DNA from 3 places in the Anoxybacillus andreesenii genome. Region 3 is predicted to be linked to each of the others. Evidence: predicted binding sites of a transcription regulator. Region 3 holds the regulator's gene; each other region holds the start of a gene.
What was found. The regulator Rex, encoded in region 3, represses fermentation and respiration genes when NADH is low (regulators of the CRP and FNR family bind a similar motif). The targets are predictions, from matches to a motif close to TTGTGAAATATTTCACAA.
Positions count from the first base shown of each region.

Region 1 (11,870 bases), on a different contig from region 3:
GGCAGCATTACCGGACAGTTGATCGGACCTTTACTTGGCGGTGTATTGGCAGACTCCTTTGGCTATTCAGCCACCTTTAAATGGACCTCCATAGCCATTTTTATCTCGGCCATGCTTGTATTTGCCACAAAGGAATATAAAATGGAGGATATTAAGGGAACCAAGACCTCCTACACAACAAAAGAAGTTTTTAAGCATATTGCGAGACACCCGCTATTATTGAACGTATTGCTTATCTCAACAGTCATTCAAATTGCCCATTTTAGCATTCAGCCCATTCTCTCCCTTTATGTTAGTGAATTGCATGGAACGGAAAATCTCGCCTTCTATTCTGGAATTGCCTTTTCTGCGGCGGGACTGGGAAATTTAATCATGGCTAGAAGATGGGGAAAAATAGCCGACTCCTTTGGTTATATCAAGATCCTCATTGCACTCTTATTGGTCGCTGCGATTGTATATTTACCAGGGGCTTTTGTTACAAATATTTGGCAGCTTGTTCTGATCCGTTTTGCGATTGGAATCACCATTGGAGGAATCGTTCCTGTTCGCGTTGCTTATATTCGTCAGGAGGCACCGATTGCGATGCAAGGAGAAGTGCTAGGCTACAACACAAGCCTTCGCTTCCTAGGGAATGTGATTGGACCAGTGATGGGGGGCTTTGTCGCAGGTGCATTCGGCATTTCATCTGTGTTCTTTATTACAAGTGGGTTATTGCTGGTCAGCGGTCTTCTTCTATATTTGGCCAAACAAAGAAATCCACAGCTTGTCAAACGTTCCGCATAAAGGCTACCATCACGGGTAGCCTTTTTAACTAGCGTAAATTAATCTTCTAGCATTGGAATCCTGCCTTTATAATGTGTAACTAATCTTCTATTATGCTCTTCTGCACCATCTACATTACCGCTTTTCAAAACGGGAGGATTGATTCCCTTATCAACCATAATATTAATCGTCTCAACCATGATTCCATTAACGATCGCTGTACCAATTACAGTCGAGCCGGAGCCAAAGGGAACATCGAGGGAAGGATGCTCCATAAGTGTATCCCCAACCTTCGGTTGTATCGTCATATTCGCCATAACTACCTCAGCGAAATCATCATCCTTTTCTAACTGTGAAGAGCGAACAGCCCCTTTATGAAGCATCAAATCCTCGATCAAGATAGGACTGATCGGTGCTAACCCGCCGGCACGGTAAAACAGTTCTTCAGCTAGCAAATGCGAATGTCCACAGCCAAACACATGAACAATGCCATCCTCTTGAATACAGGACGAAATCATTTGTGCGGCTTTTTGAATACTGTCCTTTTCATCCTTTTCAACAGTATCTAATAAATCTTTTAGCGCATGAAAATATTGTTTGAACATGCTAAGAACCTCCCACTTTTAGCGATTCAGTTGAATCATAAATTTATAGCGGTCTGCTCGATAAGATGATTTTACTAATTCAACAGGTGTCCCGTCTTTTAAGAACGTGTTTCGTTGAATGAGCATCACAGGTGCACCTGGTTGAATCTGTAAATACTTTGCTTCAAGTTCACTGGCAATGGAGGATTCAATCACCTGTGTAGCATGACTAATCTTCATACCTAACTGCTCCTGAATAAAAGAATAGAGGGACTGATTAACGATCTTCTCAGTAAGACCTTTGATAAAATTGGCTGATATATAATTCGTTTCTAAAGCCATTGGCATATGATCCGCTAGGCGAATGCGTTTTATTTCATATACAGGCCCATACTCTTGAATTCCTAATTGCTTTGCAATCAGACTTGTTGCTGGAATAATTTCAAAAGAAACTAACTGGCTCCCTGGCTTCATTCCTCTTGCTTCCATATCCTCTGTAAAGCTTGTCAAGCCTTGAAGAGCCTGTTCGATTTTTGGCTTTCGCTCAGCCACAAAGGTTCCCTTTCCCTGGATTCGATGCAAATATCCCTCATTTACTAACTGAGTGAAAGCTTGCCTAACAGTCATTCGACTAATTTGAAACATTTCTGCATATTCTCTTTCTGCGGGAAGAACATCACCAGGCTTTAGTTCACCTTTTTCAATTAATTCCTTAATGGTTTCTCCAAGCTGATAATAAATAGGAATAGGGGAATTCTTCTTAATCATGCTCCACAACTAGCATCCTTTCTTTTAAAACTACAAAGTAAACCAACTATTATTTTCCGATGGCAGCGTTATCTGCAATAATTGTAACACAAGGATGATTTCTTAGCGCAGAAGCAGGGAAGTTTTCGTTCACCTCACCGTGCAGAAGGTTGGAGAGAGCCTCTCTTTTGCTTTGACCAGAAATAAGAAGGAGGATTTCCTTGCTTTTCATAATGGTGGCAATCCCCATTGTAATCGCCTTCGTTGGCACTTCAGCAAGACTGGAGAAATATCTTGCATTTGCCTCTCTTGTAGATTCAGCTAAATCAACTAGATGAGTGGCAGAGTCAAATGAAGTCCCCGGTTCATTAAAGCCGATATGACCATTCGTTCCAATTCCTAATAGTTGCAAATCAATGCCACCATGTTCCGCTATTAGCTTTTCATAATTGAGGCATTCTTGTTGCATATCAGGGGCATCGCCACGTGGAATATGGGTATTTGCCTGAACAACATCGATATGACTGAAAAGCTCTTCATTCATATAAAAACGATAGCTATTTCGATCATCTCCCGAGAGTCCAACGTACTCATCTAGATTGAAGGTTGTAACATTCTGATAGGAGGTACCGTTTTCCTTATGATCGGCTATTAAATTCTTATATGTCCCGACAGGTGTTCCTCCAGTAGCAAGACCGAGATTGAGTGTCTTTGCCTGACGAACTTTTTCAATGATATATCTTGCAGCCCGTTCGCTCATTTCTTCGTAATCTTTTACTTCGATCAAATTCATTTCAATTTTCCCCCTTTATATAGGCAAGCTTTCCTCGACAAAATGTCATAAAAACATCTAGATTTTCATCAAGGATGACGATGTCAGCGTCTTTGCCCTTGGCAATACTTCCTTTTCGGTCATAGAGATTCAATTGTTTGGCTGGGTTAGTGGAAACCATCTCAATGACATTCTCAAGTGAGCAGTCGGTATAGGCCATCATATTTTTTACAGCGTTTCCCAATTTTAATATACTTCCTGCAAGGGTTCCATCATGAAGAACTGCTTTTCCATCTTGGACTGTCACGTCTTGACCACCTAGATCATAGTGTCCATTTTTCAAACACTTGGCACGCATAGAATCTGTTATCAAAATCATTCGCTTGCTTCCTTTTTGCTTGTAAGCAAGCTGCACCATTTCTGGTCGAACATGAATTCCATCAACAATGATTTCAGTGATTAATTCATCACGCAAAAAAGCTGCTCCAACAACCCCAGGCTCTCGATGATGCAAACCCCTCATTTGATTAAACAAATGGGTGACATGATTGACTCCTACCTCGATTGCTTCATCGACCTCGTCAAATGTCGCATCGGAATGACCGATGGATGAGACGATCCCATTTTCCTTCAAATAACGAACCATCTCCAAACCACCTGGTTGTTCGGGTGCCAAAGTGACAATCCTAATTCTGTCTTGTGATAATGATTGCCATTTTTTGAAAACATCTAGGTTAGGGTCGATAATATGCTCAAGCGGCTGAGCACCTGCTCTCTTCTTATTTACAAATGGACCTTCCAGATGAATTCCCAGTATCTCTGCCTGTCCGGTCTCCTGCTCTCCACTCATGTACTCACCTACTTTTACGAGCGCCTTTTCGATTTCTGAAGGCTTTTGAGTTATCGTGGTCGCAAGAAAACTAGTTGTTCCTTCTCCAGGAAGTGTAGTTGACATGAGAGTAAGCGCCTCTGTTGTGGCATCCATTACATCGGCACCATTCACCCCATGAATATGTACGTCGATGAAGCCTGGCACGGCTTTATAGCCCGACGGAACTTCAACTACCTCAAATTGCTCTTCTTCTATTAACTCATCGATTGGGCCAAAGTCGACTATTTTTTGTTCTATTATCTTGATATATCCCGTTTCCACTTGTAATCCCTCTAAATAAATTTGACATCCCTTAAGCAAAATAGGTTTATTATTACCATTCATTGATCATTCATCCTTTCGTATAATTGTCCAAGCTTTTATTTTCTGCTAACGCTACTTTGCGAACATTTAATACTCTATGAGTTTTATCTTAGCATCCCCAAGGAATAGTTGTCTATACCAATTGATATGAGAAGTATTCTGGGAATATTACTACAAATATGTAAAGTGCTAGCTACTATTTATGTTAAATAAACTTAAAAAATGGTATAGACATCTATATTTAATGAATGATATGATATGCTGTTCAAAAAACCGCTTTCACATCATTACATTTTTTCAAAAGGAGAGAGCAGCTATGTTAGGTTTTTTACAACGAATTGGAAAATCATTAATGTTGCCGATCGCAGTACTACCTGCAGCGGGACTACTGCTTCGTTTCGGGCAACCAGATTTACTCGATATTGCCTTCATCGCAAAAGCAGGAGATGCAGTTTTTTCAAATTTAGCTTTGATTTTTGCAATTGGGGTTGCAATGGGGTTTGCAAAGGATAGTAACGGTGCCGCAGCACTAGCTGGTGCGATTGGTTATTTAGTATTAACGAATGGTGCTGGAGCTATAAACGAGGATATTAATATGGGGGTCCTTGGTGGAATTATCTCTGGTATCGTTGCCGGACTTTTATATAATCGCTATCATGATGTGAAGCTTCCTGAATGGCTCGGATTCTTTAGCGGTCGAAGATTTGTCCCAATTGTAACTTCGGTTTCAATGGTTATTATCGCAGGCATTGCCGGATTTGCATGGCCACCGGTTTAAGCGGCTATCGATGGACTGGGCAACTGGATTATTGGTTTAGGAGCCATCGGTTCTGGTCTGTTTGGATTCTTGAACCGTTTATTAATTCCTTTAGGTCTTCACCACGTATTAAACAGTCTGTTCTGGTTTGAGTTTGGAGAATATGCAGGAAAATCTGGGGACATTGCCCGCTTCTTCGCTGGTGACCCAACAGCAGGGGCATATATGACCGGCTTCTTCCCTGTTATGATGTTTGGTCTTCCTTCAGCAGCTTTCGCGATCATTGCTGCCGCAAAACCCGAAAAGAGAAAAGCTGTATCAGGTATGTTTATCGGTCTAGCTTTGACCTCTTTCCTCACAGGAATTACTGAGCCGATTGAATTTTCATTCATGTTCATTACTCCATTACTATATGGTGTACATGCCATCTTGACAGGACTTTCGTTATGGCTTACCTCCATTCTTGGAATTCGCGATGGATTTACATTCTCAGCTGGGGGAATTGACTATTTACTGAATTTTAACATTGCCGAAAAGCCTTTGTTATTATTATTGATTGGCTTAGTCTATGCCGTGATTTATTTTGTGGTTTTCTATGCACTAATAAAAGCTTTGAATTTAAAGACACCTGGCCGTGAGGATGATGTCGAAGAAGTAAAAGAAGATTTATTTGTTGCTGGAAATAACAAATATGAACAAATGGCCAACTATTTTATCCATGATATTGGTGGAAAGGATAATATTACGGTCATAGACAACTGTGCTACTCGCCTTCGCCTAAATGTGAAGGATATGGACAAGGTGGACGATTCTTCCTTAAAAGCACACGGTGCCAAAGGAGTAATGAAATTAAATAAGACAAACCTTCAAATTATCGTTGGAACGGAAGTGGAATTCGTTGCTGACGCGATGAAGAGATTAGATGGAAAAGGTGCAAATCTACCTACTGCCCCTGAAATGACAGCTCCTTCTGCGCAAGCGGGATTAACATCATTAAGCAGCAATGACTTTGTGATGCCGATTGAAGGACAAATCATTCCTATTACAGATGTGGAGGATCCCGTCTTTTCACAAAAAATGATGGGGGATGGTTTCGCTATTATTCCAACAAAAGGATCAGTCGTCTCTCCAGTTGATGGAGAAATCTTGAATGTCTTCCCAACAAAGCATGCAATTGGCATTAAGTCTGTACAGGGTTATGAAATCCTCATTCATGTTGGTTTAGACACGGTGAAGTTAAATGGAGAAGGCTTTACTGCTCTTGTCAAAGATGGAGATAAAGTCTCAAAAGGACAGGAAATTCTAAAATTTGATATGGAGTTTATTAAGAATTCTGCTCCTTCCATCGTTACACCTGTCATTTTTACAAACTTAACGAAGTTGAACCTGAACAAACAAGGTAGTGTAAAGCAAGGCGATAGCGGGGTATTATCGATAGAATAAAGAGGGAAAAACTCGCCATATTGGCGAGTTTTTCTATTTTACTTCAATATCCGTTAGTATATTTTGACCTTCTTTGTTTTTGTAGTATTCAATAATAACATGTGCATTTTCTTCGATGGCTCCAAAATCTACATCCTTAACCTCTGAAGTTCGTAAAACGATCGTTTCAAATTCGGTGTTGACCTCGATAGAATTATTATCGATCATTCCAACGAAAGCAGCTTCTTCTCGAATCTTCTCAACGTCTGTCTCAGTAGCTTGTTCCTTTTCTACTTCCTCTTCTTTGTCTGCATCCGTGTCCGTGTCTTCTACTCCCTCGTCTTCATTATCCTTTACGGCTTCGCTAGACCCATTTCCTTCGTCTGACCCATTTACCTTCTTATCTGTATCTGCCGTTCCACAAGCAGTCATCATAAGTAAAGCAATTGCAGTTAGAAGCATTAATAATTGTTTTTTCATTTTTTTATCACCTCATCCTTTTAGACGTGTCCTCTTTCAGAAAGTTACAGCAATATTTTGCCCAAGAAAAAAACCAAATACACATAATGTACTCGGTCCCATAAGAACAATACTAGTGCTAGATAGTCTTCTGCTATTATCTTTTATAGCACCTTGCTCAAAAAAGCTTTGGTTCGTTCGTGCCGTGGGTTATCAAACAACTCATTCGGTACGTTCTCTTCAACAATATAACCACCATCCATGAAAAGAACCCGATCCCCAACCTCGCGGGCAAAGCCCATTTCATGGGTCACGACAACCATCGTCATTCCTTCCCGGGCTAACTGCTTCATAACCTCTAGAACCTCACCGACCATCTCTGGGTCCAACGCCGAAGTGGGTTCATCAAAGAGCATAATTTTCGGCTGCATGGCAAGGGCCCGGGCGATCGCCACACGCTGTTTCTGCCCACCAGATAAGGAATCAGGATAGGCATTGGCTTTATCCTCAAGACCCACTTTTCTTAAAAGCTCTAGCGCTTTTTCCTTCGCCTTGCTTACTTCGACCTTCTTCACCTTTAACGGAGAAAGCATAATATTTTCTAACACCGTTTTATGTGGAAATAGATTAAATTGCTGGAATACCATACCCACTTCCGTTCTAATCTTATTGATGTCCGTTTTTTTATCCGTAATATCTACACCCTCTATTAGAACATGCCCAGCTGTAATTGTTTCTAAGAGATTTAGGCATCGAAGAAATGTCGATTTGCCAGACCCTGATGGCCCAATCACAACGACAACCTCCTGCTGCTTAATATGGGCATTAATATCCTTTAACACCTCATTAGCACCAAACGACTTTTTCAATTTTTCTACTTTAATCATTCTGTTGCTAACCTCTTTTCTAGACGGCTTAATAGGAAGCTAATTGTTAATGTTAAAATAAAATAGATGACCGCTGCCGTTAAGTAAGGCTCCCATACTCTATAATATTTACCTTGCATTGCACGACCCCAGTACATGATTTCTGGAACAGTAACTAGCGCCGTGATCGCCGATTCCTTCAATAGAACAATAAACTCATTTCCAAGCGGTGGAATCATTCTCTTAAAGGCTTGTGGTAAAATGACGTGTCGCATGGCTTGAGTATGTGTCATGCCTAAAGAGCGAGCCGCTTCCATTTGACCACGATCAATTGATTGAATCCCCGCACGGAAAATCTCTGCAATATAAGCTGCCGAATTTAAGGATAGACCTATAATACCAGCGGCAATCCCATTTGTCGTTCCAATAATCGCTGGAACCACCCCAAAGTGAATGATAAAAATTTGCACAATAAATGGAGTGCCACGGAAAAAGGAAATGTAAAGGAGAAATGGAAAGGCGAGAAGTTTATTTTTCATCATCTTCCCAAGACCGATCAATAACCCGAGCGCCGTTCCAAATATAACTCCTAATAGGGAAATACCTATTGTATATAATGTACCTCTTAAAAAGAAAGGTAAATATTCCATAATTAAGTCAAACCTGAAATCCATATCTTTACTTCACCTCTCCTGAAAAAAAATTGCGTAACTCTTTTTAACGGTTACGCAATTTTGAGTAAGAACCTATCTCTAGCTTTGAGCTTTAAGAGCATCAATATCTGGTTCTTCTCCAAACCATTTCTTATATATTTCGACATATTTTCCATTTTCAAATAATGTGTTGATCGCTTCATTAAATTCTTCCACTAGCTTGCTACCCTTAGGGAACAACAATCCGTAAAATTCCTGTTCAAAGCTGTCATCCGTGATAATGATTAATTTTTGTTCTGCATTATTTTTAACATACTCATCAACTACTGGCTTATCTGCAATAACGGCATCCGCTCCATTGCTCAATAGCTCCTGAATAGCAATTGGCGTTGTCTCAAACGGCCTGATGTCCTTGTGATTTTCGCCTAGAATTGAAGCTGCAATCTCATGACCAGTCGTATCTATTTGAACTGCGACAACTTTATCCTTTAGATCTGCACCGCTCTTAATTTCGCTTCCTTCTGGAACTAGAATCTCATTCGTTGAAAGATAGTAAGGAACCGAAAAATCATATGTTTGCTTTCGTTCGTCTGTTATCGTGATAGAGGAAATTGCCAAGTCGGCATTTTTACCGTCAATCTCCACAAAAAGTGGTTCCCAGCCTACATGGTCAATTTTCAATTCATAGCCGGCTTCCTCGGCTACCGCTCTGGCAAAATCAATATCAAAGCCAAGTATTTTGTCCCCATCCATATACTCCATTGGTGAATAAGCTGCATCTGTTACGAGTCTAAGAGTTTTCTTTTCATCGCCTCCAGATTTACCAGAGTCCTTCGATCCTGTTTCACTAGTACCACATGCAGAAAGGAGTAGCACAAAACCCAAAATCAAAACTAAACCCAACTTTGATAGCCTTTTCACTCATTTTCCCCCTCTAAATATTATTAATTTTAAAATTTTCTATAAATTCTGATATAACATCATTATACTTTCGATATTTTGTTCCTGCAACAAGAAATCTATGAACAAACTACTATATCAAAATTTACTGACATCCTATTTTATGAGGGAGAATGGATGATCATGCTATCACTCGCTAGCTGACCTTTTGTTTGTGTATTTTCGGTTCACGCTCGTGCTTCTTTGATTGAAAAGCAATCCAATAAAGCATAGCAACAAAAATGGCTCCTCCAAACAAGTTCCCAAAAAATACAGGAACAAAATTTCTCAAATAATCCAGCCAGCTCAAGTATCCGGCAAAAATCGCTGCAGGGATAACAAACATATTAGCGACAACGTGCTGAAATCCAATTGCAACGAAGGTCATGGTCGGAAACCAAATTCCAATGATCTTTCCAGATACATTATCCGAACCATAGCAAAGCCAAACTGCCAAGGCTACGAGCCAGTTACAGCCAATTCCGGATATAAACATTTGGAGAAAGGTTCCATCTAGTTTATGCTCTGCGATGGATAGCATTTTCCCGAGGAAAGGACCAGTTTCCGTAAGACCAAGAACATGCCCAAAGAAATAGGCAACAAAGATTGCTCCAATAAAATTACTTATAGTGATAAGGATGATATTATGAATCAATTGCTTTGTCTGAATTTTGCCAGCTAGCCGGGCCATCGGCACTGCCATCATATTTCCTGTGAGCAACTCTCCACCAGCAATAAGGGTTAAAATTAACCCAATTGGGAAGACGGAGGCCCCTAGAATCGTCGATAATCCAGCAAGTTCTTCTGATAATGGGGCTGTAACTCGAATATAGAGTAAATAGCCAAGAGAGATAAAAACTCCTGCCTGAAATCCTAGAATAAGTGATTTTATAAATGGATAACTAGCCTTCTTCTCTCCATAACCTATCGTGATTTCTGAAATTTCTTCTGGCTTGAAATAAGACATCTAAATTCTTTCCTTCCAATCAAATTATTTATGTGATTTAATTCACATATCCTCATTGTAGGGGAAATTATTCAGAATGTCAGTGAACATTTTTAGTATGTTTTATGAAGAGCTTCCACAATCGATGGCTATTTTTGGGGAGAATTGCGCAACTTCTTTTGTGTCACGCAATTCCCTATTCATTATTGCTGTGCCTTCAAATCGTCAATATCTGGATCTTTTCCAAACCATTTTTGATAAATCTCTGCAAACTTTCCATTATCCATGAGTTTATTAACTGCTTCATCAAATTTGGTCTTAAGCTCGCTCCCTTTAGGGAACATAATGCCAAGATAATCCTTTGTGAATGCTGCTTCGTCTCCAATCACTGCTAGGTTTTGATCTGGATTATTAGTTATATACCCCTCAAGAACTGGTTTATCCGCAATTACTGCATCAGCACCACCATTCATGAGTTCTAGAATGGCTAAGTTAATATCTTCGAATTTCTTAATATCTTTGCTGTTTTCCCCTAAAATCGCCTCAGCTGCTTCTTGTCCAGTCGTTCCGTTTTGAACAGAAATGACTTTATCTTTTAGATCTTCGACGCTTTTAATATCACTACCTTTGGGTACTAAAATCATATTCGATGATGCATAGTATGGGACAGAAAAGTCATAGCCTTCTTTTCTTTCATCTGTAATCGTAATAGCCGCAACAGCTAGATCTGCAATCTTATCTGTAACTTCTACAAACATGGATTCCCAACCAGTATGCTCTACCTTTACCTCATAGCCCGCTTCCTTTGCTACTGCCTTAATCAAGTCAACATCAAAACCTACCACTTTGTCCCCTTCCATATATTCCATTGGAGCATAGGCGGCGTTTGTTACAACCTTAAGTGTCTTTTTCTCGTCTCCACCGGCATTACTACCTGCTTCCTTTGTGCCACATGCTGATAGAATCATGGCAAGGGCAAAAATCATTAAAAAGCTCAGTTTTGTTATTTTTTTCATGATTTTTTTCTTCCTTTCTTGTTTTTGTTACCGATATGATATGTTTGTAATTATACTTATATATGATTATTTATGCAATATATTTTTTAAAAATATTATTAATCTATGATAATAGTGTATATATATGAATACGGACTAATAAAAAAGAACGATAGATAATTCTCTACCGCTCTCTTCTAAATATCCGTCTATCTATTCGGTATTCCTCTAATACCTGCCAATTAATGTTATATCCGATCCCCGGCCCAGTTGGTACTTTGATCATACCATGGTCCATTGTAACCTCTGGCTCAATAATATCCTTTTGCCAATATCGATTTGAGGCCGAGGTGTCCCCTGGTAAAATGAATTGGTCTAGCGTCGTCACCGCAATGTTATGGGCTCTTCCAATTCCTGCCTCGAGCATTCCACCACACCAGACGGGGATTTCATGTTTTTTACAATAATCATTAATTTTTTTTGTTTCCGTTAATCCGCCGACCCTACCAATTTTGACATTGATGATTTTGCAGCTGCCTAATTCAACCGCCATTCTCACATCGTCTAGTGAATAGATGCTTTCATCGAGGCAGATAGGTGTTTGCAGCTCCTTTTGTAGCCTCGCATGCTCGATGATGTCGGCATGGCCTAATGGTTGTTCAATCATTAACAGCTTAAATTCATCAAATCTTCTCAAATATTCCTTGTCCTCTAATGTATAGGCTGAATTAGCATCAACCATTAAGGGAATATGAGGAAATTCCCTCCTTACC
Region 1 covers NZ_JAUSTU010000007.1:55,749-67,618, reverse strand. The annotation lists gene J2S07_RS08930 (MFS transporter) at 1-783, shown strand, start outside; gene J2S07_RS08925 (SIS domain-containing protein) at 822-1,367, opposite strand; gene J2S07_RS08920 (GntR family transcriptional regulator) at 1,386-2,114, opposite strand; gene nagB (glucosamine-6-phosphate deaminase) at 2,164-2,886, opposite strand; gene nagA (N-acetylglucosamine-6-phosphate deacetylase) at 2,888-4,081, opposite strand; partial or broken gene nagE (N-acetylglucosamine-specific PTS transporter subunit IIBC) at 4,377-5,738, shown strand; gene J2S07_RS08900 (PTS sugar transporter subunit IIA) at 5,727-6,260, shown strand; gene J2S07_RS08895 (LytA/YqiH family protein) at 6,294-6,719, opposite strand; gene J2S07_RS08890 (amino acid ABC transporter ATP-binding protein) at 6,863-7,585, opposite strand; gene J2S07_RS08885 (amino acid ABC transporter permease) at 7,582-8,238, opposite strand; gene J2S07_RS08880 (basic amino acid ABC transporter substrate-binding protein) at 8,317-9,138, opposite strand; gene J2S07_RS08875 (formate/nitrite transporter family protein) at 9,314-10,123, opposite strand; gene J2S07_RS08870 (basic amino acid ABC transporter substrate-binding protein) at 10,306-11,118, opposite strand; gene menC (o-succinylbenzoate synthase) at 11,282-11,870, opposite strand, start outside.
Region 1: J2S07_RS08875 (formate/nitrite transporter family protein) is a predicted target of Rex. The motif match lies at 10,154-10,171, and genes of this name have one in related genera.

Region 2 (6,500 bases), on a different contig from region 3:
TTATAAGTTTTGTTCGCAGCTTTTTTGTTTTAGGGTTCTTTAATTTCTTTCTCTTACGGGAAGCAAATATTACAGAGGCATTTCAGAGAAATAGAAATGAAGAAATGCTGGTTCTAGTTTCTGATTTATTTGTAGAGATGGTGCAGTTAAAGAAGTCGATGAAAAACGCTGAAAATACTACGAAAGCCTGCTATGATCTATACCGCAATCTCGCAAAAGAAAATAATCAATACGCAAAAACAGCCCTTAATATTGCCGGAGAAATTCACGAAATAAAAAAAGATCATCAAAGGATCTACTCTGGTTTGTCGAGGCTTAAAGTAAAAAAACTATCAACTGATTTGCTAACAATCGAAGAAATTATTGATGTAGCCATCCAATGTAATCGCCGATATGCAAAAATGCTAGAAAAGGATATACATTTTGAAATAAATATTTTAGGAGAGCATCCACCTTATAATTGTTTTATTGTTCTCTCCCTTATTAATAACCTAATTACTAATTCCATAGAAGCCATTCAAGAAAGTGGAACTGTTACTATTTTAGTAGAAAAGGACGAGCAAAATGTAATTTTTAAGGTTCAAAACAACGGACCAGGAATTCCAGAGAATAAACTAACACTCGTATTTGAGCCTGGTTATACAACTAAATATGATTTGTCAGGAATTGCATCTAACGGAATAGGACTCTCACATATAAAAGAAGTAATCGAAGGCTTAAATGGGAAGATTAATCTTACTTCTAATCAAAAACAGAAGCAAACGACTTTTTTAATTCAACTACCGATAAATACTATAAATAGTACGGGGTGATAAAAAATGAGATTTTTTATTGTAGATGATTCCCTTGCAGTTAGAGCTATGTTATCAGAAATCATTATTTCCGAAGGGCTGGGCACCGTTGAAGGAGAAGCAGAAGATGGAATCGACGTTGATTGTGAGCTATTAAACAACAAAAATATTGACATCCTACTTATTGATTTATTAATGAAGGAAAGGGATGGTTTAGAAACGATTAGAGCCATTACTCCCCATTTTAAAGGAAAAATCATTATGATCTCTCAGGTTGATCAGAAGGATACAGTTGCAGAGGCATATTTACTTGGAATTGACCATTTTATTACAAAACCAATTAATAAATACGAAGTTGTTAGTGTCATTCAAAATGAGATAAAGCACTATTTACAAGAAAAATCCATTAAAAATATCCAGCAATCATTAATTTCTTTGACAAATTTTCATCACAGCAGCATAACGGAAAAACCAATTGAGTCTAATATGACATCCGTCATTAAGCATGAAGTTCATACTTCTGGAATTGCCCATAGCGGAAATACGATCCTAATGGAACTAGGAATTGTTGGTGAAAGTGGGTATTATGATTTATTAAATATTATTGAATACTTATTTAAATTAGAAGTTAACTGTAAAGATAAGTTCCAATTTCCTTCTCTTAAACAGCTTTTTGAGCAAGTTGCCTTAGAACACTGTAGTTCCTCTAATAACAAAAACTGTATTAATAAGGAAGCAAAAGCAAGTGAGCAAAGAGTACGAAGAGCCATTCATCAAGCTTTAAATAATCTAGCTTCCATTGGATTAACGGACTATGGAAACCCTATTTTTGAAAAGTATGCATCGAAATTCTTTGATTTTACTCAGGTAAGAATGAAAATGCTAGAACTAGATGGAAAAAAGACTCACAATGTTCCATCCAGATTAAATGTAAAAAAATTCATTGAAGTCTTTTATTTAGAAGCAAAAGAAGCCAAAGAAAACTAATGGAGCAAATTTAAAAAAAGATAAACTTTTGCATTAGTATTTGTGAAATTATTCACAAATACTAATGCATTTTTAACTTGAAAAAGCCCTGTCATCCACTTTGGATAGAAAGGGCTAAAATTTTTATTATAATATCATGTTTGGAATTACTAGTGGTACTATATTGTTGGTTAGCTTACTTTAAGCAAGTAATATAGTTAATTGTTGCAGTTCAACACTTATAATAAGATAGAACTTAATAGTATACCAATTCCAATGGCACCAACGGTAGCAATTAGTCCTGGTACCATAAAGCTATGATTTAAAATATATTTCCCAATACGAGTTGTTCCTGTTCGGTCAAAGTTTATCGCTGCAACAACAGTTGGATAGTTAGGAATAAAGAAGTAACCATTTACTGCTGGAAACATTGCAATTAATAAAGCAGGATTAATTCCTAATGTTATCCCTAAAGGCACAAGGGTTCTAACGGTTGCTGCCTGGCTATAAAGAAGAATGGATAGAGCAAATAAAGCAACTGCGAATAACCATGGTGCTGCAGTAACAAGATCTGCAATTGAACCATTAATAAATTCAGCATTTCCTTTAAAGAAGGTGTCACCCATCCAAGCTATCCCAAAAATAGCTACAACTGCTGCTGCACCTGCTTTAAACACACTTCCTGAAACAATTTCATCCACTTTAGGCTTACAGAAAATAATGATAAGAGCGGAGATTGTCAACATAACAATTTCAATTGCTACTGGCATTGACATTCGAGTAACTACTCCATCGACCACCCAGCTTGGGCGTAATTGTTCAAATGAACCAAGAAGTACTACTAATATCGCAGCTAAGAGGAACAATGAAACCGATAGTTTTGAAGCAGTGGTTGCTTCATATGCTTTTTTATCTTTTTTAATTGGTGCAAGACCTTCTTCTAACCTTTTCAAATAAATTGGATCGTTTGGAAGCTCCTTACCCATTTTACTAACTACAAATGCTGCAATCATACATGCAATAAATGTAGATGGAATACAAATCATCAATATATCAAGTAAAGTTATTTGAAAATCCGTTAATAATGCTAGCAATGCTACAGTAGCCGCTGATATTGGGCTAGCAGTAATGGCTTGCTGTGAAGCAATGACCGCAATCGACATTGGTCTTTCAGGGCGGACACCTGACTCCCGAGAAACTTCAGCAATAACTGGTAATACGGAGTAAGCCACATGGCCCGTACCTGCACAGAATGTAAAAATATAAGTAACTATTGGTGCGATAAAGGTAATATATTTAGGATTTTTTCGTAATGCCTTTTCTGCTATATGAACAAGGTATTCCATACCGCCTGAAGCCTGTAAGGCACCAGCCGCAGTAATAACCGCCAATATCATTAGCATAACATCAATAGGTGCCGATGTTGGCTCTAAACCAAAAACAAATGTGAGGATGGCTAATCCTACTCCCCCCATAACTCCTAACCCTAACCCACCTAACCTAGCACCTATAAAGATACATGCAAGCAGGATAAAAAATTGAAGCCAAAACATATAAGTTACCTCCAATCTGATTGTGAACTTTGGAAATATCTAATCGTCTCTACTCAGAATTTGTTTAAAGAGTAAAAATTATTTCATTTTCAACCGATCATTTTCCACCTTCCTTCAGGGTTAACAACTGTGAAAACATTCACAAATTGTGTTAAAAATTTTTCTCAAAAAAGTTGGTTGAATTACTAAAGGAGTTCTCTTTCTTTTTCCTTTGTATTTTCTATTTCATGGTACAAATTAATCTACAAAAAGTTACAAGAAAATACATCGTTTTATAATAATACAAATTTTTGTCAGACTTTATTATAGGCTCTTTTCTCAAACATTGTTGCTTTTGACCAAAAAATAATTAGACAAAACGGTATTTGATGCAGACTATCTCTAGAAACAACGGAGAAAAGTGCTACTCAATCTATGCGTATCGCACGCCTAGTATGAAACGGAATGGCCGGTATTAAGGACATTCCAGAACCACAATCCGTGCGAAAACAGCCTTATAATAAAAGTGAAGGGTACTGAAGAGTTTTTTTGTGGTGCAAACGGGGACAATAGTCCACCAAAAATAAATAATCGTTTTGGATACGGATCAAAGCCTTCAGATGGAAACTCCCAACTATTTAAGCTATTAATCCAATTTTCTTTTCTTGCTAACATATATTCCTCTTTAAATCAATACAAAACTAGCATTTTCGATTGTAAAGTTTATGTAAATTTTTCATTAATCTCCTATTAACTTTCGACAAAATAAGCTATTATTTGAAAAGCTCGATTATTAATTTACGAGGTGAGAACAGGAAGATGTTTAAGAGAAAAGAGGATCAATTTTATCTTCATTTGGCTAATATATCTGCGAACTTAACAGAGAGTATGAATTATTTTTCCGACTATAAGTTAAGGAATACAGAGGATTTAGCTATTTTTTTTGAAAAAATGAAAGACTATGAGAAAAAAGGCGACTCTCTTGTTCACCAAGTCATTCAGGATTTGAATAATGTGTTTATAACGCCGATTGAGCGTGAAGATATTCTAGCACTAGCAATGAATATGGATGATGTCCTCGATGGCTTAGAAAGTACGGCTGCCTTATTTGATATGTATTCCATCACATCTGCTGATGAATATATGCTGCAGTTTGTTGATGCCATCCAAAAATGTACCGAAGAAATTGAGGTTGCGATTCATTTATTATCGAAAAAGAAGCTGAAAGAAATAAGAGCGCATGCGATAAAGATAAAAGACTATGAATCTAAATGTGATCTGGTTCTGCGGACTTCGATTAAACATTTATTCCAAACCGAAAAGGATCCGATTCGAATTATTCAATATAAGGAAATTTACGAAGAGCTTGAAACAGTGGCTGACTACTGTCAGAATGTCGCTAATATATTTGAAGCAATTATTATGAAAAATGCATAAGGAGTAACCAACGAGCATGAATACAATCCTTATCCTTACGATATTAATTGTCGTTTTTGCGGTCGTATTTGATTTTATTAATGGATTTCATGATACGGCGAATGCGATTGCAACATCCGTTTCGACAAAAGCACTCAGCCCAAGACATGCGATTATATTGGCATCCGTGATGAACTTTGTCGGTGCCATGACATTTACAGGGGTGGCAAAAACCATTACGAAGGATATCGTCAATCCCTTTACTCTAGAAAATGGATCGACCGTGATCCTTGCAGCATTAGTGGCTGCGATCATCTGGAATTTAGTCACTTGGTACTATGGGATCCCAAGCAGCTCATCCCATGCGTTAATCGGAGCCATCGCCGGTGCTGCTATTGCCGCTGCTGGATTCAACACATTAAATTATAGTGGATTTATTGCCATTATTAAGGCGCTCCTTTTATCGCCGCTACTTGCATTCGGAGTAGGGTTTATCGTCTATAGCATTATTAAATTGGTCTTCAAAAATAGTAATTTGCCGAAAACAAACAAACGATTTAGGCGCATCCAAATTGCCACCGCTGCTTTGCAATCATACTCTCACGGAACCAACGACGCACAAAAAGCGATGGGAATTATTACAATGGCTTTGATCGTCAATAATTATCAAAGTTCCAATGATATTCAGCTCTGGGTTCAATTTATTTGTGCACTTGCGATGGCATTAGGAACCGCCATGGGTGGTTGGAAAATTATTAAAACCGTCGGCGGCAAAATCATGAAAATCCGCCCTGTCACTGGGGTCGCAGCTGATTTGACGGGAGCCGCCGTAATCTTTGGCGCAACCTTTCTTCACATGCCTGTCAGCACAACACATGTTATTTCTTCATCCATTCTAGGAGTCGGTGCTTCCCATCGCCTAAAAGGAGTTAAGTGGGGCACGGCGCAAAGGATGCTCATTACATGGGTCATTACCTTGCCTATTTCCGCTACTCTTGCAGCAATATCCTATTTCATTCTTGATTTATTCTTTTGACAGAGAAACCCTCCCCCTATTCATTTTCGGGGGAGGGCTTTTTTATTCAAGTACCCCTATTCCATCAAGATTCTTTGACGCAAAGTTGTCAAGCATCGCACGTACTTCATCTGTTGACTCTGTGCTCATTAATTGATTTCTTAATTCGCTCGCCCCTCGAAATCCTTTAACATAGATCTTAAAAAAGCGATGAAGAGCCTTGAATGAGCGCAGCTCTAAATTTGAGTATTTATCATGGAGGTCCAGATGCAATCTTAAGAGATCAAGCAATTCCTTACTACTATGGTCCTTGGGTTCTTTTTCAAAGGCAAATGGATTATTGAAAATACCACGCCCAATCATGACCCCATCAACACCATATTCATTGGCAAGCTTTAACCCAGTTTGACGGTCAGGGATATCCCCATTAATCGTCAAAAGCGTATCTGGTGCCACCCGGTCACGAAGTTTCTTAATTTCCGGAATCAGCTCCCAATGAGCATCTACTTTGCTCATTTCCTTCCTTGTACGGAGATGAATGGATAAATTGACAATATCTTGTTTCAATATATGTGTCAGCCAATCCTGCCATTCGTCTACTTCCGTGTAACCAAGCCTTGTCTTGACACTTACGGGTAATCCTCCTGCTTTTGCTGCTTGGATTAACTCTGCCGCAACTTCTGGACGACGGATCAGGCCGCTTCCCTTTCCATGCTGTGCCACATTAGGCACGGGACAACCCATATTAATATCTATACCCCGAAAGCCTAATTCCGCCAT
Region 2 covers NZ_JAUSTU010000052.1:408-6,907, forward strand. The annotation lists gene J2S07_RS21340 (ATP-binding protein) at 1-812, shown strand, start outside; gene J2S07_RS21345 (response regulator) at 819-1,778, shown strand; gene J2S07_RS21350 (anaerobic C4-dicarboxylate transporter family protein) at 1,997-3,310, opposite strand; gene J2S07_RS21355 (DUF47 domain-containing protein) at 4,109-4,726, shown strand; gene J2S07_RS21360 (inorganic phosphate transporter) at 4,743-5,741, shown strand; gene J2S07_RS21365 (tRNA dihydrouridine synthase) at 5,784-6,500, opposite strand, start outside.
Region 2: J2S07_RS21350 (anaerobic C4-dicarboxylate transporter family protein) is a predicted target of Rex. The motif match lies at 3,438-3,455, and genes of this name have one in related genera.

Region 3 (11,870 bases):
TAATGGTTGCATCACTTGAGTTGAGGATAGCCCCACGGTGTTCCAGCAAATTTGTTTGTCCGGTAAAATCGTAGGTGCGTCGAAGTAATGCTTGTACTTTGGAAGTAAGAATCGTCAGGTCGAAAGGTTTGGCAATAAAGTCATCCCCGCCCAAATTAATAGCCATGACAACATTCATGTTATCAGAAGCAGAAGAGATAAAAATAATCGGTACCTTGGAAACTTTGCGAATCTCTTGACACAAGGTAAACCCGTTCACAAAGGGGAGGGAGATATCCAATAAAACTAATTGCGGATCAAAAGAAACAAAATATGTCATGACATTCTGAAAATCAGAAACATATTCCACTTCAAATCCCCACGACTGAAGGTGATTCTTTACCGTTCTTGCAATGACCATATCATCTTCTACAATGAATATTTTGTACATATTTTTAGCTCCACTCGTCCGTATGTTTTAATTAAATGCCCTTTGCTATATACATCGACGTGATGTAAAGGGATTTGTACCTTCACTACCATTCGATTTTTGTCCTAACCGAAAGGTCATAGAATAGGATGCCTTTGTTCTTTAATAACAATGAATTTTCATTTAACCGCTGCTATTTCGCCACTTTAATTATTTTTATTTTACAATCAAAGCTACAATTATTCTACAAAATGTCCCTAATAGGAATAAGCCGAGAAGGGTTTATCACTCGAACAAATCTAGGATAGACTCGGGCATTCCGATGATCATATAACGAAAAGCCTGTAGCTCCACATTAACATAAAATAAAAAAGAAGCTTCGCAAAAGTTCAGTGAACTTATAAGAAACCTCTTTTATATACCTAATGTTAGCGAATCACTTAAAAATCATTATCATCATGCAGCCCATTCATCCAATTAAAAACTAAAAATAAAAAACGGATTTATGTCTAAGACCGGTTTTGGATATGTCTACCTTCCCATTTATTTGCTAATTCAATATGAATTTAAATATTCAATGTATAAATTTTTCTATTTGTCTAGATTATTATTCTTCCTTTTTAACAATCTCATCCTTAAGTACCCACCAGAACGACAGCAAAATCCCTGTTATGATCACTAAAAACGGTGCGACAAATATTAGAAATTCATCCATCCTAGAATCACCTCAATGCTCATGTTCTGATATTCCCCTAACATAATCTTTATTAAACAGGAATAGTTTTAACAATAAATACAGGGAAGGTATTAGCAGAGCTAGGCCTGCAATGAAGGCAATAATAAGAGAAATCGCCATTGCCTCATTCGTAAAACTATCATATATCGTTAGATGCGGGTAGAGTAAATAAGGGTAATGAGATATCCCAAAGCCATAAAACGCAAACGCAAATTGACCAATCAGCAAACTAAAAGCCACACCATAATTTTTTCGTCTCCAGAGCAGCCATACTGTCCCTATAAATAATAATGCAGAAATCAAAAACATCCACCATAATGATAAAATCTGCTCATAATGCTCCACATTATGAAATGCTAGCTCATAAATAATTCCCCCTGCTGTAATGATGGTAGGTAATGCCCAAATTAATGAATAACGCCGAAGTAATTCAGTCGCAAGTGTATCATTCGCTTTATTCGCATACCAGGTTAAAAATACAGCGGAAATATACAATACAGCTGATAGACTCAACACGACAATACTCCATGTAAGAGGACTAGTAAACAAGGTCCAATAATCAAGAACCGGATTTCCATTTACAATAGAAATGAAACCACCTTCCGAAATAGTTAATACAATCGAAAGTGCAGCTGGAAGTAATAAACCTGACAAACCATACATGAAAGCATATCCCTTATGTGAACGTGCTCCATACGTCTCAAACGCATAATACGAACCACGAATCCCTAATAGGATAACCGCAATACTAACTGGAACCAATAATGTCGTTCCATAGTAAAATGCTGTACTCGGAAAAAATCCAACAATCCCAACAAAGAAAAAAACTAGAAAAACATTGGTTACCTCCCAAACAGGGGATAAATATCGCTGAATAATTTTCGTAAGAATATGTTGCTTTTTAGTAAAGATTCCATATGCATTAAAGAAACCAGCGCCAAAATCGATGGATGCTACAATAATATAGCCGAATAGAAATGTCCAGAGTACAATAATGCCAATAATCTCTAGGTTAACATTCATGTATGTACATCTCCTTTTCGTTCCTTCAATTCTCTTTCAACTGGATTCCTCCGAAACATTCTACTCAAAACAACCACCGAACCAATACCGAGAACTAAGTAGAGACCACAGAATAAAAGCAACATGATATCCACATCATTACTCGTAGTTGCTCCTTCTGCCGTACGCATGATCCCACGAAGAATCCACGGTTGTCTACCTACTTCCGCTAACCACCAACCCGCTTCGATTGCGATAATAGCTAATGGTCCACCACAAACAATTAACCACCGATACGGCTTTAATTCGACAAAGGACCACCCTCTAGCTCTACTAATAATGTATAACAAGGATACCCCAATCATCAGCATCCCTATTGCAACCATGATATTAAACAAATAATGGATATACAATGGAGGTCTATCTTCTTCTGCAAACTGGTCCAAACCAATTACTTCTGCTGTCGGTGATCCATGTGCAAGGATACTCAATGCATACGGGATTTTCAATGCATATTTAATTTCTTCTTCCTCATTCATAAATCCAAGCAGAATAAGTTCAGCACTTTCACTAGTTTCAAAATGCCATTCTGCTGCCGCAAGCTTTTCTGGCTGATATTCTGCTAAATATTTTCCAGATAAATCCCCAACAATTAATGAAGTCAGTGAAAAGATTAAACCAACCTTCATGGTTAATAAGAGTGCCTTTTTATGGTAAATATGGTTTGAGCCTCTTAACAAACGAAACGCAGCAATAGATGCAAGAACAAATGCCGATGTCATAAAGGCTGTACCAACGACATGGGATACTTTAGTAGGCATCGCTGGATTAAACATTGCCTTGATTGGATTGACATTCACTAGCTCTCCATTAATTAAATCAAATCCTTGTGGGGCATTCATAAATGCATTTACAATCGTAATGAATACTGCAGAAAACGATGCTCCAATCGCAACGGGGATTAATAATAATAAGTGCTTTCGTTGATTTTCAAAACGATCCCAAGTATATAAGTAGATCCCCAAAAATATCGCTTCAAAGAAAAACGCAAACGTCTCCATAAACAATGGTAAAGCAATCACATTCCCCGCCAACTCCATGAATTTCGGCCATAATAATGAGAGTTGTAACCCAATTGCTGTACCGGTAACAACCCCTACAGCAACCGATATAATAAACCCTCTTGTCCACCTTCTAGCAAGCAGGATGTAATGTTCATCATTTTTCTTTATTCCCACCCAGTGGGCAATCATGATCATGAGAGGTATCCCTACCCCTAACGTAGCATAAATAATATGGAAAGATAATGTCGTCTCTGTTAGGATTCTACTGTAATAAACTGCCTCTTCATTAATCAAACATTTCCCTCCTTTATCCTCCAAAAACTCTGCCAATAATGGATAAAAGCATAATTGCTGCTACAACAAAGCTCAGCCAGACTAGTTTCCTTTCTTGACTTTGATACATGGCACCACTCTTTTTATGTTGTGTATTTTTTTCCATTTGTTTCATCCTAATTCATCCTTATCTTCTATTGATATAACGATATTATTATGTGCGAATTGCCAAATTTTATCCTTTAAACAGTAAAAAAACACGGATTACTCCTGTTTAAGAGTGACCCGTGTTTTACCAAAAAGTAGAAGGGTTAAATATTCTTATTACTAGTATTACCTTTACGCTAACCCTTTTTAGAGAATAGTAATTTATGGATAATTTAATCAAATAGTGTTAGTGCAAAGTAATGGTTCAACCCGTAAAGTGTCTAGCAATAAATAAAACTAAGTGTTTCAAAATTAATACATTAAACTAATAAAATGGACGTTTCCGTAAAAGTCAGCGATTTCTACGAAAACATCCATTTTGGTAAATAATTGTATAAATTACACTTTTACACAAAATTCATCCCCTGTTATTCCAGGGATGCGAGTATGATTACATCATGCCGCCCATTCCACCCATACCGCCCATATCAGGCATTGCAGGTGCTGCTGGTTCTGGCTTGTCAGCTACTACTGCTTCAGTAGTTAAGAACATAGCCGCTACAGATGCAGCGTTTTGAAGTGCAGAACGAGTTACTTTAGTTGGGTCAACGATACCAGCGTCGATCATGTTTACCCATTCGTTTGTAGCCGCATTGAAGCCAACGCCAATCTCTTCGTTCTTTAAGCGCTCAACCACAACAGATCCTTCTAGACCAGCGTTGCTAGCGATGATGCGAACTGGCTCCTCAATGGCACGAAGAACAATGTTGATACCTGTTTGCTCGTCGCCATCTGCTTGAAGCTCAGCCACTTTTTTATACACGTTAAGGAATGCAGTTCCACCACCGGATACAATTCCTTCTTCAACTGCCGCACGAGTTGCGTTAAGAGCATCTTCAATGCGAAGCTTGCGTTCTTTTAGCTCAGTTTCAGTTGCAGCTCCAACCTTAACAACGGCAACACCACCAGCTAACTTAGCAAGGCGCTCTTGAAGCTTTTCACGGTCAAACTCAGAAGTAGTTTCTTCCATTTGAACACGAATTTGGTTCACACGAGCTGCGATTTGATCAGACTCTCCGGCACCTTCAACGATTGTTGTATTTTCTTTTGAAACAACAACCTTAGCGGCACGGCCAAGCTGCTCAATGCTAGCAGATTTTAATTCTAAACCAAGATCTTCTGTGATCACTGTACCACCAGTTAAGATTGCAATATCCTCAAGCATTGCTTTACGACGGTCACCGAATCCAGGAGCTTTAACTGCTACTGCGTTGAATGTACCACGTAGTTTATTTAATACTAATGTTGCAAGAGCTTCCCCTTCAACATCTTCAGCAATCAATAATAATGGCTTGCCTTGTTGTACCACTTGCTCAAGTACTGGTAAAATTTCTTGGATGCTTCCAATTTTCTTATCCGTAATTAAGATATATGGATTCTCAAGAACTGCTTCCATTTTGTCAGAATCAGTCACCATGTAAGGAGATGCATAACCACGGTCAAATTGCATTCCTTCCACTACGTCTAGTTCTGTTGTGAAGCCTTTTGATTCTTCGATTGTGATAACACCGTCATTGCCTACACGCTCCATCGCTTCAGCAATTAACTGACCTACTTCATCATCAGCAGAAGAAATCGCAGCAACCTGTGCAATGGACTCTTTGCCTTCGATTGGCTTTGAAATCGCCTTAAGCTCTTCAACTGCAGTTGCAACAGCTTTTTCAATACCGCGGCGAATCACCATTGGGTTCGCACCAGCAGTTACGTTCTTTAAGCCTTCACGAATCATCGCTTGAGCAAGAACTGTAGCTGTAGTAGTTCCGTCCCCAGCCACATCATTTGTCTTGCTCGCAACTTCAGCAACAAGCTTCGCACCCATGTTCTCGAATGCGTCTTCTAATTCGATTTCCTTAGCGATGGTAACACCGTCGTTAGTGATTAGTGGAGAACCGAATTTTTTCTCAAGAACGACGTTGCGTCCTTTAGGTCCAAGGGTTACTTTAACTGCGTCTGCAAGAGCGTCTACTCCGCGAAGCATCGCGCGACGAGCGTCTTCACTGAATTTAATCTCTTTTGCCATATTGAAAACCTCCCTAAATGATCGTTTTATCTAATACTTACAAAAAAATCTAAATTAATATCTTAGGCGCCAACAATAGCTAAGATGTCATTTTCACGTAAAATTAAATACTCTGTTCCTTGGTACTTCACTTCTGTACCAGAGTACTTTGAGAAGATAATTCGATCGCCTACAGCAACTTCAAGAGCAACTCGCTCACCGTTGTCTAGAACACGACCTGTACCTACAGCTACTACTTTTCCTTCTTGAGGCTTCTCTTTCGCTGAGTCCGGTAAAACGATACCGCTTGCAGTTTTTTCTTCCGATTCAACTAACTCAATAACAATGCGATCTCCTAGTGGCTTTAACAAGTGAAACAACCTCCTCAAATAAAATATGTAATTTTTTATTAGCACTCGATACTCATGAGTGCTAACACATTTATTATATTAATGAATTCCTAAATTTTTTGCAAGTATCATGCGTAAAATTTTCCTTAATTTTTGTTGCTATCCTAACATCTTTTTTTGCACAACCTTTCAAAGTATATACAGAAGTTGAAAAATTATCCAGCCATACACTTTTTTATAATTTAAATTTGTATCTATCATCTTTTTACTAGTAGAATGGGTTATAGTGCATGTTGAGATAGTTATTAAAGGGGAATCACATTTTGAAAAAGGAATATTGGTATATATTAGTTGCTTACATGGGGATGCATCTTTCAAGCTTTGTGGGTGTGCCAGGTGTCACTTTTGCAGGCATATTATTGGGACACAGTTTGGAAGACATGGCCATATATTCAGTTGCGATTTGGATCGTTTTTAGCTTTGCTGTCACCTTGCTTATTGTGTTATTACTGTTGAAAAATGAATGGAAAAACCCCATACCCGATCGAAACGCTGCATCCGTGACTCAGTCAACGGTCTGGGCGATCTTAGGTGTGTTTCTTGCTTTATTTTCCCAGAGCCTAGCCGCAAATATTGAAACATGGCTGGGGATTGAATTGGGCTCGGAGAACACACAGCAAATTCTTTCACTTATTGAGTCTTTTCCTATTGTTGTATTAGTAAGTTCTGTTATTGGTCCCATTCTTGAAGAAATTGTCTTTCGAAAAATATTGTTCGGTTCACTTTATAAAAAGTTCAATTTTTTCATTGCGGCTTTGATCAGCTCCATTATTTTCGCCCTGGCGCATATGGAGCCTGAACACTTACTTTTGTATTCAGCAATGGGCTTTACCTTTGCCTTTCTTTATATCAAAACAAAACGAATCATTGTGCCAATCTGTGCACATGTCGCTATGAATACCTTTGTTGTACTCGTCCAATCCGTATATAAAGAAGACATAGAACGGATTTTCCGAGAAGCCGACAAGGTGCAAAGCTTCATTGGAGGTTTTTTCCTATGAGACAGTCTACCTTGTTTTCAGGAATTCTATATATTGTGTTTGGCTTATTTTTTACTTTTTTCGCCATCCAAAACCTGCAGCAAACTGGGGAATGGGGCTTTTTTACCTACCTGCTCATTCTCTTAGCCACCTTTGATATAGGAGGCGGTCTTCGCATGGTCTTCTTCCATTTTAAGCTTAAATCTATCCAGAAAAATAAGAAATGAGCCCTTCAAAAAGGCTCATTTCATTTCATTTTATTCCACTACTTCTTCCTCATCCACCGTATAATGCTTTAAGAAATAGACCAATGACTGCAATTCAACTGCAAGGTCAATATGATGGACTCGTGTTGTCGGAGGAACCGTTAGCCTTGCTGGTGTGAAATTAAGGATCCCTTTTACATCTACCTTTGCCAGCCTATCTGTAATCGACTGGGCGAACTGAGCAGGAACGGTTAAGATAGCGACCGTGATGTTCTCTTCTTTGATCACTTTTTCCATATCGTCCATGTGAAAAACAGTTATATCCCCGATGGTTGTGCCCACTTTATCTTCAGCTACATCGAAGGCAACAGCAATCTTTGTATTATTGTTTTTGAGGAAATTATAATTTAAGAAGGCCGTTCCAAGATTTCCAACCCCTATTAGGGCTACATTTGTTAACTCATCCTGATCAAGTGTCTTACGGAAAAAACTCAATAGGTAGTTCACATTGTACCCATAACCCTTTTTCCCTAATGCTCCAAAGTACGAAAAATCTCTACGAATCGTTGCAGAGTCTACCTTTACCGCTTCACTAAGCTCCGCAGATGATACCCTCTGCTTCCCTGATGAATGTAAATTCTTTAAGAACCGGTAGTATAACGGCAGCCTTTTTGCTGTTGCCTGAGGAATTTTCACTGTATCATTACTCATCCTATTTCCCCCACCCTATCATAAGTCTAGCTTATAAAATCTCATTCTCTCTTCTAAAATCACCGTTTTTTCCACCTGTTTTTTCAACGAGGTAGGTTTTTCCGATGACCATCCCTTTATCAACGGCCTTACACATATCGTAAACCGTCAAGGCGCAGACCGACGCAGCCGTTAGCGCTTCCATTTCTACTCCTGTATTTCCCTTTGTTTTGACTGAGGCCAAAATGATGAGACGATAATTTTCATTCTCTCGCTCCCATCTGAAGGTAATGTTCACACCTGTTAGCGGAATCGGATGGCACATTGGAATAATATCTGCAGTCTTTTTGCAGGCCATAATTCCCGCCACCTGTGCGACGGCTAGGACATCCCCTTTTTTAATTGTATTGTTGGTTATTTGGTCATATATCTCTTTATTTACCGTAATACTTGAGCTAGCAATTGCGGTCCTAACCGTTTCCTTTTTATCACTAACGTCGACCATTTTGGCTCTGCCTTCTTCGTTAAAATGAGTAAATTCAGCCATATTCTATACACCTCACTTCAAACTATACACTATTTTGACAGATTTGTGAAAACATTGTTATGACTTTCACAAAAGATTTTTAAATACCGCCCATAACCTTCTTTTATTGCCGTTCCCATTTTTGTACGTTACACTATTGCTAGAAATACTGAGGTGAAAACGATGATCTTATTGCAGGTAAATCAATTATCAAAATCATATGGGGCTGATCCCATTTTAACGAATATCAAGCTGGAAGTGCAAACTCGTGACCGCATTGCCCTCGTTGGACGAAACGGTGCAGGTAAATCCACCCTTCTCAAAATAATAGCAGGACAGCTTTCCTATGAATCAGGGGAAATCATTAAACCAAAGGATGTGGAAATCGGCTACTTAGCACAGAATACGGGCTTAGATTCGGATTGCTCCATTTGGGAGGAAATGCTGACTGTCTTTGAGGACCTACAAGAACAGGAAAAACAATTGCGCCAATTAGAAGAAAAAATGGCTAACCCATCCGTCTATACTAACCCTTCAGAATACGAGCGCATCCTCAAGGACTACGATATTCTTCAGGTTACCTTTAAAGAAAATGGTGGCTATCAATATGAATCAGATATCCGTTCTGTATTACATGGACTTAAGTTTCACACCTTTGACTACTCAACCAAAATCTCAAGCCTAAGCGGTGGGCAGAAGACTAGGTTAGCCCTTGGGAAGCTGTTGCTCAAGAAGCCTGATATTTTAATCTTGGACGAGCCGACAAACCACCTGGATATTGAAACATTGTCCTGGCTCGAAGGCTATTTGCAAGGCTATGAGGGCGCCATTTTGATTGTCTCTCATGACCGCTATTTTCTAGATAAGGTGGTCAACCAAGTATATGAAATCTCAAGGCTTCATATAACGAAATATCTCGGGAATTACAGTGCTTATTTAGATCAAAAGGCAGCAAATTATGATCGGGAAATGAAACAGTATGAAAGGCAGCAGGAGGAGATAGCCAAGCTCCAGGATTTTATCCAACGAAATTTGGCGAGAGCTTCGACGACGAAACGAGCGCAAAGCAGAAGAAAACAGCTGGATAAAATGCAAATTATGGACAGGCCACTTGGAGATGAGAAATCAGCCTCCTTTGGTTTTGAAATTGAGCGGCAAAGTGGGAATGACGTTCTCATGGTAGATTCCTTGTCCGTTGGCTATGATGGGGATACGGTCAGTACAGACCTTACCTTTCGACTTACTAGAGGAGATAGTATCGCTCTCGTGGGTCCAAATGGAATTGGGAAATCTACCTTATTAAAGACGATTATTGGACGAATCCCCAAAATTAACGGTAATATCCGCTTTGGCTCCCATGTCACAGTCGGCTATTATGACCAGGAACAGGCAGAACTGACCTCCAACAAAAGAGTATTAAATGAGCTATGGGATGACTACCCACTAATGAATGAAAAGGATATTCGCACCGTACTCGGCAACTTTTTATTCTCTGGAGATGATGTTCTCAAAACGGTTTCTTCCTTAAGTGGTGGTGAAAAAGCACGACTGGCTTTAGCCAAACTAATGATGCAAAAGGCAAATCTCTTAATCCTAGATGAACCCACGAACCACTTGGATTTGGACAGTAAAGAGGTATTGGAAAACTCCCTCGTTGATTATCCAGGTACGATCCTTTTTGTTTCGCACGATCGTTATTTCATTAATCGAATTGCTACTAAAGTTATCGAGCTTAGCTCGACTCATGCAACGGAATTCCTTGGTGACTATGATTATTATGTGGAAAAGAAGCTGGAGTTTGAAGAATTAAAGGAGCTTGAGAAGAAAGAAATATCCACAGTTCATCAACAGGAAACTCAAGAAAAATCGAGTTATCAACAGGATAAAGAAGCAAAAAGATTAGAGCGACAACGAAAGAGAAGAATAGAAGAAATTGAAAAACTAATAGAGGAGCTCGAAAACAGCATCGGGGAAAATGAACAATTACTTTGTGAACCCGAAATCTTTCAGGATCATGAAAAGGTTCTTGAAATTACGAAAGCAAATGATGCGGCAAAAGAAAAGCTAGATAGCTTATTAGAGGAATGGTCAGAATTGGCTGAATAGGAACTACTGTAGCACCGGGATAGACGAACTATCCCGGTTTTCTTTTTCCACAATCTTATTCACAATAAAAATAGGATTACAACAGCTCTCCACAGGGTTTTCCACATTATCCACAGTTTAATTCGTATTTATCCACATTATTCACATAATTTCTTTGTTTATCCACAAAAAAAATCCTCTATAATGAGAGGATTTTGTCCTGGTTCTATTAAATATTGTGGATAGAAATATCTAATCCTGGATTTGCGTTCAAGTTTAATTCGGCTCTTTGACCTTTTTCGAAAAAGATACTGCCGGCAGCCGCAATCATCGCTGCATTATCCGTACAAAGATAGAGCGGTGGTATGATGAGCTCGACATCCTCATCCTCAAAAACCTGCTCAAGTCGGGTTCTGAGCCCTTTATTTGCAGCTACACCGCCTGCGAGAAGCACCTGCTTCACATTATATTCCTTTGTAGCCTTAAGGGTTTTCGTCACTAATACATCAATGACACTCTCCTGAAAGCTCGCAGCAAGGGTTTCTGGAGCAATTTTCTCCCCACGCTGCTCGGCATTGTGAACGGTATTAATCACAGCTGATTTGAGTCCACTGAAGCTGAAATCATAGGAGCCTTCCTCAAGCCATGCCCTCGGGAGATTCAATGTAGGCTCACCTGTTTGCGCCAACCGATCAATATGCGGACCTCCTGGATAAGGCATATTTAATACTCGAGCTACCTTATCATAGGCTTCTCCAGCGGCATCGTCTCTTGTCTCACCGATAACCTCAAAATGTCCATGCTCCTTCATATAGACAAGTTCTGTATGTCCACCTGATACGACCAGAGCAAGGAGAGGAAATTTCATCTCTTTCACCAGCCGGTTAGCATAAATATGCCCTGCAATATGATGCACTGCGACGAGTGGTATATTATGTGCGAAAGCAAGCGCCTTCGCTGCATTGACACCAATTAATAAAGCTCCGACCAGCCCTGGCCCTTCTGTAACAGCAATAGCGTCCATATCAGAAATCTCTAGCTTTGCTTGATGCAAGGCTTCTTCTAATACAATCGTCAGCTGTTCGACATGGTGACGGGAGGCTATCTCAGGAACCACTCCTCCAAATCGCTTATGGCTTTCGATTTGTGAAGCGACTACATTCGCAACAATCTCACGTCCGTTTTTAATAATGGCAACTGCTGTTTCATCACAGCTTGTCTCAATTCCTAATATATAGAGGTCTTTGTTCATTATAAATTCACCCACATTACTAATGCATCCT
Region 3 covers NZ_JAUSTU010000036.1:2,096-13,965, reverse strand. The annotation lists gene J2S07_RS20045 (response regulator transcription factor) at 1-430, opposite strand, end outside; gene cydS (cytochrome bd oxidase small subunit CydS family protein) at 1,017-1,124, opposite strand; gene J2S07_RS20040 (cytochrome d ubiquinol oxidase subunit II) at 1,137-2,168, opposite strand; gene J2S07_RS20035 (cytochrome ubiquinol oxidase subunit I) at 2,165-3,505, opposite strand; gene J2S07_RS20030 (hypothetical protein) at 3,519-3,659, opposite strand; gene groL (chaperonin GroEL) at 4,083-5,711, opposite strand; gene groES (co-chaperone GroES) at 5,774-6,061, opposite strand; gene J2S07_RS20015 (CPBP family intramembrane glutamic endopeptidase) at 6,364-7,101, shown strand; gene J2S07_RS20010 (YdiK family protein) at 7,098-7,307, shown strand; gene J2S07_RS20005 (redox-sensing transcriptional repressor Rex) at 7,338-7,997, opposite strand; gene moaC (cyclic pyranopterin monophosphate synthase MoaC) at 8,029-8,523, opposite strand; gene J2S07_RS19995 (ABC-F family ATP-binding cassette domain-containing protein) at 8,686-10,608, shown strand; gene tsaD (tRNA (adenosine(37)-N6)-threonylcarbamoyltransferase complex transferase subunit TsaD) at 10,817-11,839, opposite strand; gene rimI (ribosomal protein S18-alanine N-acetyltransferase) at 11,839-11,870, opposite strand, start outside.